3 regions of the Amycolatopsis sp. NPDC028719 genome follow, and region 2 is predicted to be linked to each of the others. Evidence: riboswitches for the same ligand, from Rfam matches in the RefSeq annotation. Region 2 holds a riboswitch; each other region holds the start of a gene.

Region 1 (5,106 bases), on a different contig from region 2:
CTGGTGGCGAGCTCGTTCTCCCGGCTCATCGGCAGCGCGCGCAGGTCCGTGAAATACCCGGCCGGGGGGCTCTCCCCCGGGAGCAGTTCGGCGAGCACCATGATCAGCTGCGCGAACCCCAGCGCCGCCAACGGGAACCAGTACCGCCGCGAACTCCCCATCGTCGCAGGGTATCGGGTGCCGGGCGCAGCAGTACCGCGAACGCCGCGGCGAGCAGGACGATCGCCGACAGCAGCACCCCCACGATGTCCGCCGAGAGCACCACCGCGATCACCGCGAAGACGATCGCGGTGAGCAGCACGAGCCTGCTGCGCTCGTACGCGGCGAGCACCAGCAGGCCGAGCGTGGCCAGCAGCGGACCCCGCAGCCCGTCGCCGAGGCGGAACTGCCACGACCCGACCAGGTCGAGCAGCGGGAGGGCGAGCAGCGCGCCCACCGTCCCGAGGACGAACCACCCGGTGCGGACGGGCCGCATGGCGGCCGCGTACCAGACCGCTGTGCCGGCCAGCACCACGCCGAGCGCGACCAGCCAGACCGGGCCGGTGGGCAGGCCCCGCCCGAGCGAGTAGAACGCGTCCTGGGTCAGCCACTGCGTGCGGCCGTACTCCGCGCCGGCCGAGGGCGTCGGCCCGAGGAGCAGGTTCGCGGACTCGTCTTCGGCGGGGCTCCGGCGCGAAAACAGCTGCACCGCGACCATGCCGATCTGCGCGAACCCCAGCAGCGCCAACGGAAACCAGGAACGTGACCCTCTCCCCATCGCCCCAGGCTAGCGTTCAGCAGAACGGCGGCAGCTCCCGCGGGTCGCCGACCGGGGCCCAGCGGCCCTCCACCTTCGTGTACTCCCAGCGGGCTCCGCGCGCGACGATCTGGCGCAGCGCCAGCACGACGCGGTCGACGTGCTCTTCGGTGCTGCCCAAGCCGAGGCTGACGCGGATCGCCTGCTGTCCGTCGCCGCCGGCGATGCCGATCAGGCGCTTGGCCGCGATGTGCGCGCAGAACGCGCCGTCGCGGACGCCGATGCCGTACTCGGCCGACAGCACCGCCGCCACCCAGCCCGGGTCGAAGCCGTCGAGGATGAAGCTGAGCGTGCCGACGCGGTCGACCGGTGCGTCGAACAGCCGCAGCTCGGCGCAGCCCGGGATGCCCTCGAGTCCCTTGCGCAGCCGGGTGAGCAGGGCCTGCTCGTGCGCCACGACGGCGTCCCAGTTCTCGCTGAGCGTCTCGCACGCGACGCCGAGCGCGTACACGCCGACGGTGTTGGGCGAGCCGGCTTCGTGGCGCTCGGGGCCCGTGTTCCAGACGACCGCGTCCTCGGTGACGAGCTTGGTCGCGCCGCCACCGGCGAGGTACGGCTTGGCGGCGCGCAGCCAGTCGGCGCGGCCGATCAGCGCACCCGCACCGAAGGGCGCGTACAGCTTGTGGCCGGACAATGCGACGTAGTCGACGTCCAGGTCCTTGATCGAGATCCGGCGGTGCGGGGCGAGCTGGGCGGCGTCGAGCGCGATGCGAGCGCCGTGTTTCCTCGCCACGGCGGCGATCTCCGCCACCGGCAGGAGCTCACCGGTCACGTTGGACGCCCCCGTGACGACCACCAGACGCGGCCCCTGCGGGGAATCCGTGAGCGCTTCGTCCACAGCGGACACTGCCGCGAGGCGGGTGCGCGGGGTCGGGATCCGCCGGACGTTCGGGCCCTGCCACGGCAGCAGTGCGGCGTGGTGCTCGGTGTCGAAGACGACCACCGTCGTGTGCCGGGGCAGGCTGCGGGCGAGCAGGGTGAACGAGTCGGTGGTGTTGCGGGTGAAGACGACGGTGTCGGTGCGGCGGGCGCCGACGAAGCGGCGCAGGACGTCGCGAGTGCGCTCGTAAAGGCGGGTCGAGACCTGCGACGCGAAGCCCGCGCCGCGGTGGACACTGGCGTACCAGGGCAGGAACTCGTCGACCTTCGTGCGGACGGCGTCGAGGCAGGGGGCGCTCGCGGCGTGGTCGAGGTTGGCGTACCCGATGGTTTCGCCGGTCACGAGCGGGACCCGCAGTGCGGCACCGGCGACCGTCGGAATGCTTTGCGGGGCAAGGGTTTCGAGAGTGGCGGCAAGGTCGGCCGGGGTGGTGGTCGTGCTGGTGCGGTCGATGGCGAGAGTCATCGGTGCCTCCTCGGCGGTCCGGGGGACCCTGGCGAGGGGCCCGCGCTTGCCCGTCGCACGGCGCGACCGGCCCGGTCTTCACCCGGGGCACCCCACCGCGGCAGGAGGGTTGCCGGCCAGCAAGCCGGGGCTTCGCGCTGGCACTCATGACCTGAGCCCGAAGGTAACCGAGAACGCCGCCGGCGGCCAACCCCCGCCTCACATTCTGAGACGCCGCTCACACACCGTGAAGACTAGAGCTTCGCGCGGAAGTGTCCCGGCAGCCGCGTCACGGCGTGGTCGGCGAGGTGCGTCGCCGTGCCGGTGTACTGCCCGGCTCCGGCAGTGAAGCGCCAGCCGCCGATGGTCTTCCCGTCGACCGGCTCGCCACTGGCCGCCGCGACCGTCGTCGAGACCTCGGCGAACGACTTGCCGTCCCAGTTCGCCGCCGGGGCGTCCGGCAGGGTCCAGAGGGTGAAGTGCACGTGGGCGCCGGTGCTGCTGCCGCCGCACGGCAGCGCGTTGCCGGTCGAGCCGAGTTCGGCCCCGGCCTCGACGTGCTCACCGTCGGTGACCTCGATGGCCTCCAGGTGGTAGTACCCGGTGCGCCAGCCGCCGTCGTGGTCGATGGTCACCCAGTCCCCGCCCGCGCAGTGCTGAAGGTGGACAGTGCCGGCCAGCGGCGCCCGCACGACCTTGTCGGCCGGGCTGAAATCGATCGCGTTCTTGACACCGGTGCTGCCGTCGTCGGAGTGGATGCCGGCCGAGTACACCTGCTGGCCGGCCTCGAACGGCAGGGCGAGCGCCGGGAAGGGGCCGACCTCCGCGGCCGCGTCCGGGACGCCGGCCAGCCCGGTCGTCACGACGATCGCCGCGACCAGACTCGCGCCACGCACGGGAAGTTTCATCACCCTGCGTACTCCTTTGGCTCGTCATTCACCCATTCGAACTAGAGAATGGAGCGCACAGTAAGCCAAAAGAGGGAACGAAGGGAAGATCGTGTGAGATTTAGTGAGGAACGCCGGACGACCCGAGAAAGCCGGAACCCGCTAGCGGCCCGACTCGCCCTTCCAGCGGGCCAAGCGACCAGCCCGGTCCACCGCGCGGAGCCGGCGCTCGACGGTGTCGCGGACCCCGCTCGTCGTGACGACCAGCAACTGGTCGTGCTCCTGGAGCCGGCTGGTCTTCTGCGGCGTGAAGCCGGCGCCTTCGCGCACGACCAGGCTGACCGTCGCGCCGACCGGCAGCCGCAGCTCGGACAGGTACACGCCGTGCAGCTTCGACCCGGGCTGGATGCGGACCTGCAGCAGTTCGGCGCCCAGCTCGTCCAGCGGCGCGGAGTCGACATCGATCTCGTGCGCCTCGGACTTCTTCGCGAGGCCCAGCCACCGCCCGAGCGGCCCCAGCGTCGCGCCCTGAAGCAACGTCAGCACGATGACCAGCACGAACACCGCGTCGACCAGCCGTTGCGCGCCCGGCAGCCCCTGGGACAGCGGGATCATCGCGAGCACGATCGGCACCGCGCCGCGGAGCCCGGCCCAGGACAGGAACGCCTGTTCCCGCCACGGCAGCCGGAACGGCAGCATCGCCAGCACGACCGAGATCGGCCGGGCCAGCAGCAGCACCACACCCCCCGCCACCAGGCCCGGCACCACCGCCTCGAGCAGCCGGCTCGGCGAGGCGAACAGGCCGAGCAGCACGAACAGCCCGATCTGCGCCAGCCAGCCGAGCCCTTCGGCGAACGACAGCGTGTCCGAGCGGTGCGGCAGCCGCGAATTGCCGAGCACCAGCGCGGCGACGTAGGTGGCGAGCAGCCCGGACGCGTGCAGCAGCTGCCCGGACGAGTACGCCACGACGCACACCGCGACCGTGGCGAGCGGGTAGAGCCCGGTCGCCGGCAGCGCGGCCCGGCGCAGCGCGATCCCGCCGAGCCAGCCGAAGCCGAGCCCGATCGCCAGGCCCGCCCCGAGTTCGTAGACCACCAGCAGCGGCAGCGTCCAGTCCACAGTGGCGCCTTCGGCCAGCACGACGACGGCGATGTACGCCGGTGCGTCGTTGATGCCCGACTCGAGTTCCAGCGCTCCGGTGAGCCGTTTGCCGATCCCGGCCGAGCGCAGCACCGAGAACACCGCGGCGGCGTCGGTCGACGCGAGCACCGCGCCCCACAGCAGCGCGAACCGCCAGTCGAGGCCCAGCAGCCAGTGCAGGGCGGCGCCGGTCACCGCGACGCTCACCACGACGGACACAGTGGACAGTGCGATCCCGATGCCCAGTGCGGGTTTCACGGCCGACCAGCGGGTCGTCAGGCCGCCTTCGGCGAGGATCATGACGAGCGCGGCGAGGCCGAGTGACTGGGTCAGCTCGGGGTTGTCGAACCGGATGCCGAAGCCGGCTTCGCCCAGCAGCACGCCGATCGCCAGGTAGAGCAGCAGCGAAGGCAGGCCCAGCCGGATCGACACGCGCACGGCGAGCACGGAGGCGAGCAGCACGGCACCGCCGACGCCGAGCAGCACGGGAAGCTGGTCCATGCCGCCTCCCTCCGAGTGCCGTGGGCCCTCAGAATAGTGAAGCGACCGGGTTAACTCGTTCGTGTACCGCTGCCGCGCGCCGAGGGCGTGGTGTGTTAAGGCCCACCGAGCGCGGCGAGGTCGACACCGAGCGCGGCGAACGGCTTCTCCGCCGCCGGAAACACCTTCACCGCGCGATGCCCGTCGCGGCCGACCCAGCCGGCGCTCACCGCTCGTTCGAGCAGCGCCGCGGGCACTGCTCCGGCGAGGTGGTCGCGCCGCTCCGTCCAATCCAGACAGTCGCGCAGCGGCGACCGCCGCCCGGTCCCGGCCGGCACGCCGAGCCCGGCCAGCACCTCGCGGCCGCGGCCGGTCAGCGCCAGCCCGCCGTCGGCGTCGATCAGGCCGGTGGCGAGCATGCCGTCGCGGAGGGCGACGCCGAGCACGCCGGCGAGGTGGTCGTAGCAGGTCCGGGCGAA
Region 2 (5,106 bases):
GCGCGGTGCCGCCGTAGAGCGCGAACGGGACGTCGCTGCCCAGCCCGGCGGCGATTTCGGCCAGCTCGTCGCGCGTGACGTCGAGGTTCCAGAGGCTCGCCAGCCCGACCAGGGTCGCCGCCGCGTCGGCGCTGCCGCCGGCCATGCCGCCCGCGGCCGGGATGCCCTTGCGCAGCACCACCCGGACGTTCGGCTCTCCGGTGCGGCCGACGTGCGCGGAAAGCGCTTCGACCGCGCGCCAGGCCAGGTTGGTGTGGTCGGCGGGCACCGATCCCTCGCCCTCGCCGTAGAGCTCCAGCCCCGGCTCCTCGGTGACCGCGACGGTCACCTCGTCGGTCAGCGACAGGGCCTGGAACACGGTCACGAGGTCGTGGTAACCGTCTTCGCGCAGGTCGCCGACCGCGAGGTGCAGGTTGACCTTGGCCGGGACCCGGACGGTGACTGGGGGCGGAACTACGGCGAGCACCCGACCAGCCTACGTGCCCGCGAAAACGCCCCAATGTGGCCTTGGTTGCGTTCAACGCACCCAAGGCGGCCTTCGGTGCGTTGAACGCACCGAAGGCCACATTGGGGCGCTCGGGTCAGGCTGCCGCGACACCCTGGGGGCCGCGCGCGGTGTGCGTCACGTGGCCGCCGCGCTCGGCGACCCACGCCAGCGCCGCGTCGGCCCGCTCGCCGCGGACGCCGAGGCGGAACCGGCCGACCGGGGTGTCGCCGATCCGGGTCAGGCCGCCGCCGATGGTGGCGAACTCGACGTCGAAGCGGCCCGCGGCCTCGGGCAGCAGCGCACCGACCGAAGCGAAGCCGACCAGCACGACGTCGACCGAGCGGTCGTAGCGCGCCGACTGCGCGCGGGTGGTCTCGATGGCCGGCAGCAGCGCCTGCGCGGTGCGGCTGGCCGGGTTCGAGACCAGGTCGAGGACGGTGCCGCGCTCGATGACCGTGCCGTCTTCGAGCACCGCGACGTCGTCGCAGACCCGGCGGACCACGCCGGCGTCCGGCGTCGTGATCACGACGGTGGTGCCCAGCTCGGCGCGGGCGCGGTCGAGCACGGTGAGCACCGCGCCGGCCTCCTCCGGGTCGATGCCGGCGGTCGGGTCGTCGGCGAGCAGCACCGCGGGCGCCGCCGCCAGCGCCTTCGCGACCGCGACGCGGCGGAGCTGACCCTCGGTCAGCTCGCCGGGACGCTGCGTGGCGCGCTGCGTCAGGCCGACGAGGTCGAGCAGCGAGCCGACCCGGCTGCGGCGCTGCGGGCCGTCGACACCGAGCTGCTCGAGCGGGGAGGCGATGTTGCCGGCGATCGTGCGCTCGGCGATCAGCTCCGGCTTCGTCGAGACGACACCCAGCTGGCGGCGGATCTCGCGCAGGCGGCGGCCGTCGAGGGTGCCGGTGTTGAGGCCGTCGAGGCGGACGACGCCGCGGTCGGGCCGCTCCTGGAGCGCGATGCACCGGGCGAGGACGGACTTGCCGGACCCGGCCGGGCCGACCACGCCGAAGAGCGAGCCGGCCTGAACGTCGACGCTCACGTCGCGCAGGGCGACGACCGAATTTCCGTTGGTGGCAAAGGTTTTGGACAGGTTTTCGACGGTGATCACGAAGGCTCCAGAAAACGGGGCGCGCAGAGATGCGCGTCCGGCCGCAAGCGAGTATCCGTCCTCTATGGACGGTGCATGAAGAAGAGGTGTGACGGGTCGGGCAAGCTCAGTGGGAGCGCCGACATGCGGTCACGGAGCGGCGGCCTTCGTCGACGACGCGACGCTTGGTCAGGAGCAGGGGGCGAGCAACCCTCTTCATCGGAAACGGCCTCCATCGGTCCTGGCGGTAGCACCTGCCCCGTGGGGGGTGGTTGCTGCGACTTCGGCGAGCCAGGTCTCTCAGTCGCTCGGGATGGACGTACTGAGTAAAACCGATCCCGAGGAGCTAAAGCAAGCCCGTTGGCCCAGATCACACGAGTGGAGGTGTCCGAATCGCGGGATCGCACGGCAAGAGGCGTATTTTCGCCCGACCGCGTTGACTTCCACTGTGGACGTGCTAACGGACAGCAGCCAACCGGGCGAAGTCGTGCACGTCGAGCTGCTCGCCCCGGGTCTTCGGGTCGATCCCGGCGGCCGTGAGCAGTTCCCCGGCCCGCTCGGCCGAGCCCGCCCAGCCCGCGAGCGCGGCGCGGAGCGTCTTCCTGCGTTGTGAGAAGGCGGCGTCGACGAGACCGAAGAGCCGATCGCGGTCGTCCGACGCCGGAGTGTCACCGCGTTCGAAGGCGACGAGCGCGGAGTCGACGTTCGGCACCGGCCAGAACACCGAGCGCGGCACGGCGGCGACCTTGCGCGCCGGGCCGTACCAGGCGAGCTTGACGCTCGGCACGCCGTAGATCCGGCTGCCGGGGCCGGCCGCCATCCGCTCGGCGACCTCCGTCTGGACCATGACGAGACCGGACCTCAGGGACGGCACCTCGGCGAGCAGATGCAGCACGACCGGGACGGCGACGTTGTAGGGCAGGTTGGCGACGAGCGCGGTCGGCTCGGGCAGCTCCTCTTTGGTGACGCGCAGCGCGTCGGCCGTGACGACCTGGAGCCGGCCGGCGACCTCGGGCCCCCGGTCGGCGACGGTCTCGGGCAGCCGTTCGGCGAGCTTGGGATCGATCTCGACGGCGACGACGCGCGCGCCGGTGGCGAGCAGCCCGAGGGTCAGCGACCCGAGCCCGGGCCCGACCTCGAGGACGACGTCGTCCGGGCCCACGTTCGCCAGCTCGACGATCCGGCGGACGGTGTTGGGATCGTGCACGAAGTTCTGCCCGAGCTTCTTGGTCGGCCGCACGTCCAGCTCGGCCGCCAGCCCCCGGATCTCGGCAGGTCCCAGCAGTTCAACCACCGGACGAGCCTACCGATGGGGCTTCTCGCGTGATTGGGCAGGCATCACGCGTGTCCGAAGGGGCATCGCGGGTGATGCCCCCTCAATCACGGGTGATGCCCCTCGGGTCACGCGTGATGCCTCCTTGCGAACACGAAACGGCCCCCGTCCACGAGGGACGGGGGCCGTTTCGAAAGGAGCGTCAGGCCTTCTTGCCGCAGACCGGCCAGGCACTGTAGCCGCCGCGGGCGTCGCGGACCTTCTCCGCGACCGCGATCTGCTGCTCGCGCGAAGCCTGGTTCGGGAGGTTCGCGTACTCGTCGCCGCCGTAGGCGTCCCACGTGCGCTTGTCGAACTGGAGGCCGCCGTAGTAGCCGTTGCCCGTGTTGATGGCCCAGTTGCCACCCGACTCGCACTGCGCGATGCGATCCCACGAGGAACCGTCGCCGATGGCCGGCGTCGGGGCCTGCTTGGTGCCGACGTGGACGATCTTCGGCTTCGGCTGGGTGATGACCTTCTCGGAGATGCTCTCCCGGCCGACCTCTTTGCCGTTCTTCTGCGTGACCTTGTAGGTCACTTCCTTTTCACCGGGGGTGCCCGGGTCCTCGACCGAGGTCTTGCCCTTGGCGAGGTCCGGGTCGTCGACGCGCTGCTCGGGCGGGTCGATGCTCTCCTTCTGGACGACCGTCGAGACGCCGGTGCGGCTGATGTGCACCTCGGCGCCGTCGGTCAGCTTGACGTCCAGCCCGCCCTCGGCCTGGTCCTCCGGGCCCAGGGTGAGCTTGTACTCGCCCAGGAACTCCTTCGTCGTGACCGCGGTCGTCTTCACCTGCTTCGGCGCGTTGGCGCCGTCGTACAGGGTGATGTTCTTGAGGGTCTTGATCTGGACGGTGGCGCCCTCCAGGGGCAGCTCGCCGTCCTTCGGCATCGACATCCAGGTGCCGGGCTTGTCCATGCCCGTCATGCCGAGCTGGCCGAGCGCGTCGCCGAGGTGGGTCGCGCGGACCCAGGAGGTGTGCTCCGTGCCGTCGACGATCAGCTTCAGCTGACGGCCGCGCTCGAGCTTGATGACCCCGCCGTCGCCGACCTCCGCCTGGGGGGACGGGGAGAGCGAGTCGTGCGCGCCGACGGACAGGCCCGCGTCCTCCAGCACCTCGCCGACGGTGTCGCCGAAGGAGTGGATGGTCTGCTGCTGGCCGTCGACGTCGACGGTGATGCTCTTGTTCATCGCCAGCGCGGCCGCGCCGCCGCCGGCGACGCTGATCATGACGCTGAGGACGGCACCCTTGAGGAAGCGGCGCTTCCAGACCTTGCTGGTCTGGCGGATGCTCTCGTCCATCGCGGCCCGCTTGGCCTGCGGGGACGCGGTCCGGTCCGCCTCGATCTCGTCCGGGATGACGATCGGCGGCAGGAAGGTCGTCTCCGCGTTGATGAGGCGGATCAGTTCGTCGACGTCGACGTCGATCTCGGCCATCATCGCGTCGGCGTCGGGGCCGAGCGCGGCGAGGATGTCCTGCTGCGTGATGTTCGGGTCGTCGGAGAAGTCGAGCTGGCCGTAGGCGGTGTCCTCGTAATGACGCTCGAGGACGGCCGCGGAGCGCGCTCCAGCCTGTCTGCTACCTGTCACCGCTGTCGTTCCCTTTCCCAAGACGCCGTTCGGGGCAGCGTCTTTACGTCTGGGCCCGCAGTCGGCGCCATCGTCACGGTCCCGGTCGTACCTACCCGGTTCCGCTTCCCCGACGTGCACTGACGTGACTGAGGGCGTAACAGTCGGCAACTGCAGTCTGCAGTACCGACCGGCACGATCACGGGACAGTAACGGGTCCCGCCGGGTTGCGCAAACACCCCCCGGAGTGTCGTGATCCCCGTCACTCCATCAGGTGGACGATCAAGCAACCCCGATGTCGCAATGCGTTCAACCCGTTGTGACACTGGGGAGTCGGTACACGCGCTCGGCAGTGGTCCGGACCGATTCGGCGACCTCGTGGACAGCTTCGCCCCTGAGCGCCGCCAGGTGACGGACGGTGTAGGCGGCGCCGAACGGCTCGTTCGGCCGCCCACGGAACGGGTGGGGGGTCAGAAACGGCGCGTCGGTCTCGACGAGGTACTGGTCCGGCGGGCAGAGCCGGGCGGCCTCGTGGAGTCCCTTCGCGTTCTTGAAAGTGACCGTGCCCGCGAAGGAAAGGACGTATCCCGCGTCGACGCACTTGCGGGCCATTTCCGCGTCTCCGGAAAAACAATGGAAGATTACGGCATTCG
Region 3 (5,106 bases), on a different contig from region 2:
GCTCCACTGTGGACGCTCCGGCTCGACGACCAGCAGCACGACCGTGACGGGCAACAGGACGACGGCGGAAACCGTGTAGTAGAGCCAGACGAACTGCGTGCCCCCGGAGGAGATGCGCTTCGCGGCGAGGTTCCACGCGGCGTGCACGACGGCGGCGACGAGGACGAAGGACAGCGCGGTGGTGTTCATGGGACCCCTTACGGGTTTTCGCACGCACGAAAACCGGGTCCTCCAGGCTTTTGTCCCGTCAGATGAACGGCAGGCCACCCGGACCCGCCGATGGTGCCGCTCGGACCAGACCCGCCGGTCCTGGTTGTGGGGAGCGAGGTGCGCGGACCGGCGACGGAACCCTAGGCACTACCGTCTTCGACCGTACTCCGGGTGATCGGTGTTCGCCGGACGCGGTCGCGGGCCGTCCGAGCTGGGCTGTTAGAGTTGTCGCTCGCTGCCCGTGCGGCATTCCGTCATGGAGGAAGCCCGCTCTTCGCGAGTGGGGCCAATTCAGCGCGGCGGCGAATCTCACCGAGTGAAACAGGAGTTGCCCTATGGCCAACATCAAGTCGCAGATCAAGCGCATCACGACGAACGAGAAGGCGCGTCAGCGCAACCAGGCGATCCGGTCCTCGGTGAAGACCGCGATCCGCAAGGTCCGCGAGGCCGCCGAGGCCGGCGACAAGGCCAAGGCCGCCGAGCTGCAGCGCGACGCCGCCCAGAAGCTGGACAAGGCCGTCTCGAAGGGCGTCATCCACGCCAACCAGGCCGCCAACAAGAAGTCGGCGCTGGCGAAGCGCGTCAACGCGCTCTGAGCTGGTTGATTTCTGGGAAAGCCCCGGCTTCGGCCGGGGCTTTCTTCATGTCCGGGTCAGCGGTCGCCCTTGGCGGCCGCCACCTGCAGGACCGCGCGCTCCAGCGCGTAACCCGGGTCTGCCGCCACGCCCTTGACCTCGGCGTTCAGCCTCGCCACCACGCGCATCGCCGTCGCCAGGCCGTCCTGGTTCCAGCCCCGGACCTGGCCCTGCGCCTTGCGGATCTTCCACGGCGGCATGCCCAGCTCGCCCGCCAGCTGGTTCGGGTTGCCCCGGCCCGCGCCCGAGACCCGGGCGATCGTGCGGACCGCGTCGGCCAGTGCGTCCGCGACCAACACGTGCGGGACGCCCAGCTGCATCGCCCAGCGCAGCGACTCCAGCGCCGCCGAGCGGTCGCCGCTGACCGCCTTCTCCGCCACCGCGAACCCGGTGACGTCGGCCCGGCCGCGGTGGTAGCGGTGGACCGCGTCCGCGTCGACGGTCCCGCCGGCGTCCGCCACCAGCTGCGTCGCCGCCGAGGAGAGTTCCCGCAGGTCGGAGCCCACGGCCTCGAGAAGCGCGGCGACCCCGGCCGCATCGATCTTGCCGCCCACCCGGCGCACCTCGTGCCGCACGAACTGCTCGCGCTCGGCCGGCTTGGTCAGCTTCGGGCACTCGGTGATTTCGGCGCCGGCCTTCTTCAGCACCGCCGGCAGCGTCTTGCCCGCCTTGCTGCGGCCACCGCCGGTGTGCACGACGACCAGGACGATCCCGTCCGCCGGGTCCTTCAGGTAGGACGTCACGGCGTCGGCCAGCTCCTGCGAGATGTCCTGTGCCGACTCCAGGACGATCACGCGGCCTTCGCTGAACAGCGACGGGCTGACGAGTTCGGCCAGCTCGGGGGCTGTGAGATCCGACACCCGGACCCGGGTCAGCTCGGCCGTGGCGTCGATCGCGCGGGACGCGGTGAGCGCCTCGCGCACGGCGCGCTCGATCAGCAGTTCTTCCTCACCCAGGACCAAGTGGAGCGGGGCCGGGGCGGTGGCTTGGGCGGTCACGGGGGAATCCTCTCACTCGCGGTGCCGTGCGCCCGCTCCGGTGATGTCGAGCGGCCGGCATGGCACGGCGCGAGCGCCATGTCGTACGGTGTCAGCGAGGCGGCGCGCTGAACGGCGCGCGCCGACAACTGAATACCGCTCATCCAGAGGGGCAGAGGGAACGGCCCGACGAAGCCCCGGCAACCGGCGTACAGCCTGTCATCCCGCGATCGCGGGGTAGCTGACGACCACGGTGCCAATTCCGGCCCGCTTCGGCGGGGCAGATGAGGAAAGGAACCTCGCGATGACCGCCACCCTCGGAACGACCTCCACCACGAAGACCCCGGATCTCGGTCCCGCCGTCGAACTGGTGTCGAAGGAAGAGGGCCACCGGCAGCCGCTCGCCCCGGAGTTCGTCTCCGCCGAGGATTTCTCGCCGCTCGAGGTCGCCTACGACTTCGGCCGCGTCCGCCGTGAAGACATCGAGGCCGGCCCCAAGAACATCTGGCGCTACAAGAAGCTCCTCCCGGTTCCGTCCAACGTCGAAGAGATCCCGAACACCGAGCCCGGCGCGACCCGGCTCATCCGCGCCGACCGCCTCGCCAAGGAGCTCGGCCTCAAGCGGGTGTGGGTCAAGGACGACACCGGCAACCCGACGCACTCGTTCAAGGACCGCGTCGTCGCCGTCGCGCTGGCCGCGGCCCGCGAGTTCGGGTTCGAGGTGCTCGCCTGTCCGTCGACCGGCAACCTGGCCAACGCGACGGCCGCCGCCGCGGCCCGCGCGGGCTGGCGGTCGGTCGTGCTGATCCCGAAGACCCTCGAGCGCGCCAAGATCCTCACCACCGCGGTCTACGACGGCGACCTCATCGCCGTCGACGGCAACTACGACGACGTCAACCGCCTCGCCACCGAACTCGCCGGTGAGCACCCGAAGTGGGCGTTCGTGAACGTGAACGTCCGGCCGTACTACTCGGAAGGCTCGAAGACGCTGGCCTTCGAGGTCGCCGAGCAGCTGGGCTGGCGCATCCCGCCGCAGATCGTCGTGCCGATCGCCTCCGGTTCGCAGCTGACCAAGGTGGACAAGGGTTTCCGCGAGCTGGGCCAGCTCGGTCTCGTGGACGCCAGCCCGTACAAGGTGTTCGGCGCCCAGGCCACCGGCTGCTCGCCGGTCTCGGCCGCGTTCCGCGCCGGCCTGGACGTCGTCCAGCCGGTGAAGCCGGACACGATCGCCAAATCGCTGGCGATCGGCAACCCGGCCGACGGCCCCTACGTGCTCGACATCGTCAACCGCACCGGCGGCGCGATCGAGGACGTCACCGACGAAGAGGTCGTCGAGGGCATCCGGCTGCTGGCCCGCACCGAAGGCATCTTCACCGAGACCGCGGGCGGGGTCACCGTCGCGACGGCGAAGAAGCTGGTCGAGACCGGCAAGCTGGACCCGGACGCCGAGACGGTGCTCCTGATCACCGGCGACGGCCTCAAGACCCTCGACGCGGTCGAGAACCACATCGGCCCCAAGGCGACCGTGCCGCCGTCGGCCAAGGCCGTGAACGAGGCGCTCGGCTACTGACGTCCGGCCGGGGCGGGTTCCGCCCGCCCCGGCTTCAGCGGCGGGGCGGGCCACGCGGCTCGCCCCGCCGTGCCACCGCCGGGCCCGCCGGGTCGCCGACCACCGCGGTGTCGCCGTCGAGGTCGGTCCGGGTGACCAGGGCACCGAGCGCCGTCAGACTGTCCATTGTGGACTTGTTCGGGTGGCCGTAGGTGTTGCCCGCGCCCACGCTGACCAACGCCACCCGCGGCGCCACCGCCGCGAGGAACGCCGGCAGCGAATAACGCGAGCCGTGGTGGGGCACCTTCAACACCTCCGCCTTCAGGTTTCCGAGGTCCGCCAAGAGATCCGCTTGCGCCGCCAGCTCGACATCACCGGTCAGGAGCACCCGGCCGGCCGAGGTCTGCGCTCGCAGGACGACCGAACTGTTGTTGATCGTCGTGCCGTCCTGCTGGCCCGCCGAGCGCTCCGGCACGTAACGCGGGCCGAGGACGTCGAGCGACAGCCCGGGCCACGCCTGCCGCTCCCCCGGGTTCAGCTCCACCAGCGGCACTCGCTGCCGGCGCGCCTCCGCGGCGACCTGCCGCCACGCCCACTCCGGCGCCCGCCCCGGGCCGACGGCGATCGCGCCGACCGCCCGGCCGTCGAAGACCGACGCCAGCCCGCCGATGTGGTCGGCGTGCAGGTGGCTCAGCACCAGCAGCGGGATCCGGTCGACCGCCAGCCGGTGCAGGCACTCGTCCACCGGCCCCGGCTCGGGTCCGGTGTCCACGACGACCGCGCGCCCCGGCTCGGCGGTCGCCAGCACCACCGCGTCGCCCTGCCCGACGTCGCACTCGACCATCGCCCAGTTCCGCGGTGGCCACGCCGGCGCGAGCACCCGGACCGGCACGAACACCAGCAGCGCGCCGACGACCAGCACCGCCATGGCCAGCCGCACGCGCCGGTGCCGCGCGGCCAGCACCAGCACGCCCAGCACGGCCGCCGCGAGCAGCCCGCCCGACCAGCCGCCGGGCCAGGCGACGACCGCGCCGGGAGCCCGCGCGCCGTGGCGCGCCACGGTGATCAGCCACCGGGCCTCCGGGTCGGCCAGGTGCACCAGGACCTTCCCGGCGCCCGGCCACCAGGGACCGAGCACCGTCGCCAGCACACCGAGCACCGTCGCCGGGGCCACGACGGGCGCGGCGAGGACGTTGGTCAGCACCGAAACCAGGCTCACCGTGCCCGCCATGCCCGCGAGGACCGGCGCCGTCACGAGGAAGGCGGCCAGCGGGATCGCCAGTCCTTCGGCGAACCCCGGCGGAACGCCGCGACGCGCCAGCGCCGCGGCCCAGCGAGGCGCGATGAGGACGAGCCCGGCCGTGGCGAACACCGACAGCGCGAACCCGAAGTCCGTCGCCATCGCCGCATCCGCCACCACCAGCACGCATACCGCGAACGCCAGCGCGGGCAACGCCGATCCTCGCCTGCCCAGCGCCAGGGCCAGCAACGCGACCGCCGCCATCACCCCCGCCCGCAGCACGCTCGGCTCCGGCCCGACCAGGACGAGGAAGCCCGCCAGGCACGCGCCGGCCGCCACCGCCGAGAACCGCGGTCCGAGCCGCAGCAAGCGCAGCAGGAGCAGGACCGCGCCACACGCCACGGCGAGGTTGCCCCCGCTGACCGCGGTCAAATGAGCGAGCCCGGCGGTGACGAACTCCTGCTCGACCCGCGGCGACAACCCGCTCGTGTCGCC

What was found. A riboswitch is a leader RNA that binds a small molecule or an ion and turns the genes downstream of it on or off. The one in region 2 is predicted to bind S-adenosylmethionine.
Region 1: linked by a shared signal. The riboswitch ahead of ACZ4TR_RS15255 (aminotransferase class V-fold PLP-dependent enzyme) and the one ahead of ACZ4TR_RS06980 (methionine ABC transporter ATP-binding protein) in region 2 are both predicted to bind S-adenosylmethionine.
Region 3: linked by a shared signal. The riboswitch ahead of thrC (threonine synthase) and the one ahead of ACZ4TR_RS06980 (methionine ABC transporter ATP-binding protein) in region 2 are both predicted to bind S-adenosylmethionine.

Annotation. Positions count from the first base shown of each region.
Region 1 covers NZ_JBVHUL010000003.1:295,175-300,280, forward strand. Annotated here, with positions in the region: gene ACZ4TR_RS15245 (hypothetical protein) at 1-161, opposite strand, end outside; gene ACZ4TR_RS15250 (hypothetical protein) at 104-727, opposite strand; gene ACZ4TR_RS15255 (aminotransferase class V-fold PLP-dependent enzyme) at 774-2,141, opposite strand; SAM riboswitch class IV at 2,179-2,293, opposite strand; gene ACZ4TR_RS15260 (M23 family metallopeptidase) at 2,375-3,028, opposite strand; gene ACZ4TR_RS15265 (potassium/proton antiporter) at 3,170-4,648, opposite strand; gene ACZ4TR_RS15270 (ArsR/SmtB family transcription factor) at 4,744-5,106, opposite strand, start outside.
Region 2 covers NZ_JBVHUL010000001.1:1,401,709-1,406,814, reverse strand. Annotated here, with positions in the region: gene ACZ4TR_RS06985 (4-(cytidine 5'-diphospho)-2-C-methyl-D-erythritol kinase) at 1-466, opposite strand, end outside; gene ACZ4TR_RS06980 (methionine ABC transporter ATP-binding protein) at 582-1,595, opposite strand; SAM riboswitch class I at 1,804-1,894, opposite strand; gene rsmA (16S rRNA (adenine(1518)-N(6)/adenine(1519)-N(6))-dimethyltransferase RsmA) at 2,032-2,868, opposite strand; gene ACZ4TR_RS06970 (transglycosylase family protein) at 3,050-4,474, opposite strand; gene ACZ4TR_RS06965 (TatD family hydrolase) at 4,763-5,106, opposite strand, start outside.
Region 3 covers NZ_JBVHUL010000003.1:781,454-786,559, forward strand. Annotated here, with positions in the region: gene ACZ4TR_RS17215 (DMT family transporter) at 1-189, opposite strand, end outside; gene rpsT (30S ribosomal protein S20) at 546-806, shown strand; gene holA (DNA polymerase III subunit delta) at 863-1,843, opposite strand; SAM riboswitch class I at 1,980-2,113, shown strand; gene thrC (threonine synthase) at 2,127-3,392, shown strand; gene ACZ4TR_RS17235 (ComEC/Rec2 family competence protein) at 3,427-5,106, opposite strand, start outside.